2 regions of the Mesorhizobium sp. CA15 genome follow, and region 1 is predicted to be linked to the other one. Evidence: predicted binding sites of a transcription regulator. Region 1 holds the regulator's gene; the other holds the start of a gene.
The links. Region 1 encodes LexA, which represses DNA repair genes until DNA is damaged. Its sites were predicted from a motif close to TGTTCNNNNTGTGTTCNG; they were not measured.
Positions count from the first base shown of each region.

Region 1 (2,396 bases):
GGCAACGATCACCGAACGCTCGGGCCGCATTGCAAGTGCCGCATGCAGGACCTTGTAGATGTTGATCGAAGTCGTGTCGCAAACGACCGTCTGGCCGGGTTTCGCGCCGATCAGCCGTCCTAGCTGGTCACCCAGCTCGATGGGCATATCGAACCAGCCGGCGGTGTTCCAGGCGCGGATGAGATCCCGCGCCCATTCCTGCCTCGCGGCAGTCTCGATCTCGCTGAAGGCGTCTACCGAAGCAGCGCCCAGCGAATTGCCGTCGAGGTATATGACGTCTTCCGGCAAGACGAAGCGATCGCGCATGGCGCGCAGCGGATCCGCGGCATCCATCGCCTCGACTTCGGCGAGATCAGGAATTCCCCTCATTGTGCTGCCGCCTCCATTTCGATCTGGCCAAGGGGGTTTTCTCACCACCGTCGGCGACAGGGCAAGAACCTTTGGTCCTATGTTAGCTGGTCCATAGACGGCGAAGACTGCGGATCGGAACTTCGCCAAGGTTGGCATTTTGGGTTCGTTTCGTTCACGGTGCCACGCGCTTACGGTAGAGCCAACCACGGCTTCGTGATCGTGGCGGGTTGTATTTCAGCGTAAGGGGAACTCCAAAATCGAGCGAAATCAATGCCGCTGCCCCAGGAGGGGCAGCCGGCCGTCACCGGATGCGACATTGTTTCGGCAGCCTTAACAAATTCACTAAACTTTAAACGGTTGCGGAACACAACTGGAACAGATAGTGTTTGTTCTGGGTTTGTTTTTCTGATTCTGGTTTCAGAACCCGTGGGGGCCGCCGATGCTGACGCGCAAACAACATGAACTCCTGATGTTCATCCATGAACGCCTGAAGGAGAGCGGGATTCCTCCATCATTCGATGAGATGAAGGAGGCGCTCGACCTTGCCTCCAAGTCCGGCATCCACCGGCTGATCACTGCGCTGGAGGAACGTGGCTTCATTCGCCGGCTGCCGAACCGGGCGCGCGCGCTGGAAGTGCTGCGCCTACCCGACTCGATCGCGCCTGGCCTGAATGCCGCGAAGAAGTTTTCGCCGAGCATCATCCAGGGCGGCCAAGGCAATCTCAGTCGCCAGGTCAAGCCGACGACGCCATCGCGCACCCCGACGCCAAGCAACGACGACGAGGCCGCGGCGGCCGTATCCATTCCGGTGATGGGCCGCATCGCCGCCGGCGTGCCGATTGACGCCATCCAGCACCAGACGCATTCGATCTCGGTGCCGCCGGACATGATCATGGGCGGCGAGCATTACGCGTTGGAGGTCAAGGGCGACTCGATGATCGAGGCCGGCATCTTCGACGGCGACACCGTCATCATCCGCAATGCCAACACCGCAAGCCCGGGCGAGATCGTGGTGGCGCTGGTCGACGATGAGGAGGCGACGCTTAAGCGTTTCCGCCGCAAGGGTGCCTCGATCGCGCTCGAGGCCGCCAACCCGGCCTATGAGACCCGGATCTTCGGACCGGATCGGGTCAAGGTTCAGGGCAAGCTCGTCGGACTTATCCGCCGCTACTGAGCAGAACTGCCCGGCCTTCTTCGCCCGGACGACAATCTATTGGGCCGGTGCGGCGGCTGGTTTTTCCGGCTGCTTATAGGGCGCCAGTCCCCTCGCCTCGCGCGTGTATTTCCGCTGCTCGTGCCAGGGTCGGTATGGTTCTACGACCGCGTAGCGGACGGTTGGCCGCGCGGTTGCCGATTGCGGATCGAAGAAAACGGCGGCGCTGCCGTCGCGCGCCAGCTGCCGCTTGGTGACGACGAGCACACGCGGATCGCGGCACGGGTTATAGGCCGTGGCGTCGTTGATGACGATGAGGTCGGCGAAGCCGCAGGCCGGCCGGGCGGTGTCGCGGGTCTCGGCGAGCGCGACGATCGCGCCGGAAGGATGCCGACCGATGCAGAGATCGCCGCTGCAATAGAAGGGCGAGCCGGGCGGCAGGTCGACGGGATCGGCAATGTCCAGCGCATCTTTGGCGAACCTTTCCGGCGGCACGATCTCCTCGGCTTTCAGCGCCCGTTTCCAATTGTCGGTGGTGAACTCGTTGGAGCGTTCGCGATTGACGGCAAGCTCGCCGCCGCCGATCGGCATCGCCACCAGATGCGCATCCTCCGAGATAAGCACGTCCGGTGTGCGGACATGCGGAATGGCCAGCAGCGCAGCGAGCGCGAAAGGAACGGCGGCAAGCCTCAGCCAGGTGGTAGCCATGGTCGCGATGACCAGCGCGACCGTCGCCAGCAGCACCGACTGGATCGAGATCAGCCCCACGGCGTCGACCGGTGAGCGCTCGGAAATCCATGCCGAAATGGCGATCATCGCCGTCAGGCCTTTGCCCATGACAAAGAGGAAGGGACCGTCTAAGCCGAAGGGCATGGCCAGCGCGCTCAGCACG
Region 1 covers NZ_JAIUHQ010000001.1:222,068-224,463, forward strand. Annotated here, with positions in the region: gene kynU (kynureninase) at 1-369, opposite strand, end outside; gene lexA (transcriptional repressor LexA) at 791-1,525, shown strand; gene LB515_RS01145 (ComEC/Rec2 family competence protein) at 1,562-2,396, opposite strand, start outside.

Region 2 (2,396 bases), on a different contig from region 1:
GAGAAGATCTCGCCGCTCGAGGTCGACGGCGTCTTGATGGATCACCCAGCGGTGGCGCAGGTCGTCACCTTCGCCATGCCACATGACAAGCTGGGCGAAGAGGTGGCGGCGGCCGTCGTGCTGCGCGAAGGCGAGAGCGCCAGCGAGGCCGATATCCGTGGCTTTGCACAGACCCGGCTCGCCGATTTCAAGGTGCCGCGCAAGGTGGTGATCCTCGACGAGATCCCGAAGGGCGCGACGGGCAAGCTGCAGCGCATCGGGCTGGCGGCCAAGCTCGGACTCGGCTGATGCGCGTTACAGTCTTTGGCGCCGGCGCCATTGGGGGCTATCTCGCCGCCAAGCTCGCGATCGCCGGCTCGGTCGACCTGTCGATCGTCGCGCGCGGCGCGCATCTGGAAGCGATCAAGGCCGGCGGCCTTCGCCTGATCGAGGACGGCAAGGAAACCGTGGCGCAGGTGAGGGCGGCGGCACGCGCCGAGGAGCTCGGCGTGCAGGACTATGTCGTGCTGGCGCTGAAGGCGCATTCGCTGGCCCCGGCGCTGGACGAGATTGCGCCGCTCTTGGGCGAGGCGACAGTCGTCGTCACCATGCAGAACGGCGTGCCGTGGTGGTACTTCTACAAGGCGGGCGGCGCGCTCGAAGGCACACGGCTCGACGCGGTCGATCCAGGTGGCGCGATCTGGCAGCGCATCGGACCGGAGCGCGTCATCGGCTCCGTCGTCTATCCCGCTGTCGAGGTCGATGCGCCGGGCCTGATCCGCCATGTCGAAGGCACGCGCTTTTCGCTGGGCGAGCCGTCGGGGAAGAAGAGCGAGCGAGCCGCCGCGCTTGCGCGCGAAATGGTCAAGGCCGGGCTGCAGGCGCCGGTGCGCGAGGACATCCGCTCGGAGATCTGGGTGAAGCTTTGGGGCAATCTCTCCTTCAACCCGATCTCGGCGCTGACCGGCGCCACGCTTGCGGCAATCGTCGGCGATGAAGCCACGCGCGCCGTCGCCCGCGCCATGATGCTGGAGGCGCAGGCGATCGGGGAGAAGCTCGGCGTGCGCTTCCTCATCCCCGTCGACCGGCGCATCAAGGGGGCCGGCGATGTCGGCGAGCACAAGACATCGATGCTGCAGGATCTCGAACGCGGTCGGCCGATGGAGATTGACGCGCTGGTCACCGCCGTGCAGGAACTCGGCCGCCTGACCGGCCAACCGACGCCGATCATCGACACCGTGCTGGCGCTGGTACGGCGGCTGGCGATCGAGCGCGGGTGTTATTGACTTCATAGACGTAAAGATCGTCCCCTCTTGACTCTTGCCAATGTTCCTGTTTTGTTCTTGTTAAAAGCTTAACAGGAGCGTTCTCAGCCGAACGAGTACGGATGTCTCGGCAGCAAGAGTTTGATTTCGGCATCCCGATTCCCCCACTGCAGCCGAAGCGGCCGGACCGGGTGTTCTTTGCTCTGTTTTTGCAGGCAAAGGATCGTGCCGCGTTTTGGTCGCTGCAGAGACATCTGTGTGATCTCAACGGGATAACCGGGACGCTGCTGCTAAAAGAGCGATTTCACATCACTCAACAGCATGTGGGCGACTACAAAAGACTTAGATCGAAAATCGAATTCGCGGCCAAGCGGGCCGGCCGAATGGTTGAAATGCCGGCGTTTGAAGTCACGTTTAGCCATGCTGTAAGTTTTCCCGGCCGCCCGGCGGCAAAAGGCAGGCCGCCGTCGCGTCCGTTCGTGCTTTTGGCAGACGATGGGCCGGTCTGCGAACTCAGCCGGTTGATTGGCATCGCCATGAAAGCAAATGGTCTCAAATCGGCGGATCACTTCGTCCCGCATATGACGATTGCCTATGACGAGAAATTCGTCCCCAGGCAGCCGATCGAGCCAATCGGCTTTGTAGCAAGGGAGTTCGTCCTCATTCACAGCCTGCGCGGCCTGACGATCTACAAGGATCTGAGCCGCTGGCCGCTGATGGCCGCGTCATCCTGACACGAATTGTCACCTGCGGAGCGCCGCACCGCTGGCAGATGAACCATCGGTCCCTACTTGATGTCTTGTCCAAACCGGGAGGAAATCATGAACACTGCGGAAATTGCCAAGGATTTCACCGAGCTCCTCAAGAAGGGCGACAGCCACGGTGCCGCCGCGAAATACAATGCCGACGACATCGTCAGCTACGAAGCCATGGAAGGCCCGATGGCCGTGTGCAACGGCAAGGAAGCCGTCAAGCAGAAGGGCGAGTGGTGGGAGGCCAACCATGAGGTTCATGGCGGTTCGGTCGAGGGCCCCTACGTCAATGGCGACCAGTTCGCCTTGCGCTTCAGCTTCGACGTGACACCCAAATCCACCGGCGAGCGCGTCAAGATGGACGAGGTCGGCCTCTACACGGTCAAGAACGGCAAGATCA
Region 2 covers NZ_JAIUHQ010000003.1:280,258-282,653, forward strand. Annotated here, with positions in the region: gene LB515_RS07945 (acyl--CoA ligase) at 1-288, shown strand, start outside; gene LB515_RS07950 (2-dehydropantoate 2-reductase) at 288-1,265, shown strand; gene LB515_RS07955 (2'-5' RNA ligase family protein) at 1,367-1,978, shown strand; gene LB515_RS07960 (nuclear transport factor 2 family protein) at 2,066-2,396, shown strand, end outside.
Region 2: a site for LexA is predicted at 1,307-1,324, ahead of LB515_RS07955 (2'-5' RNA ligase family protein). Genes of this name have one in related genera too.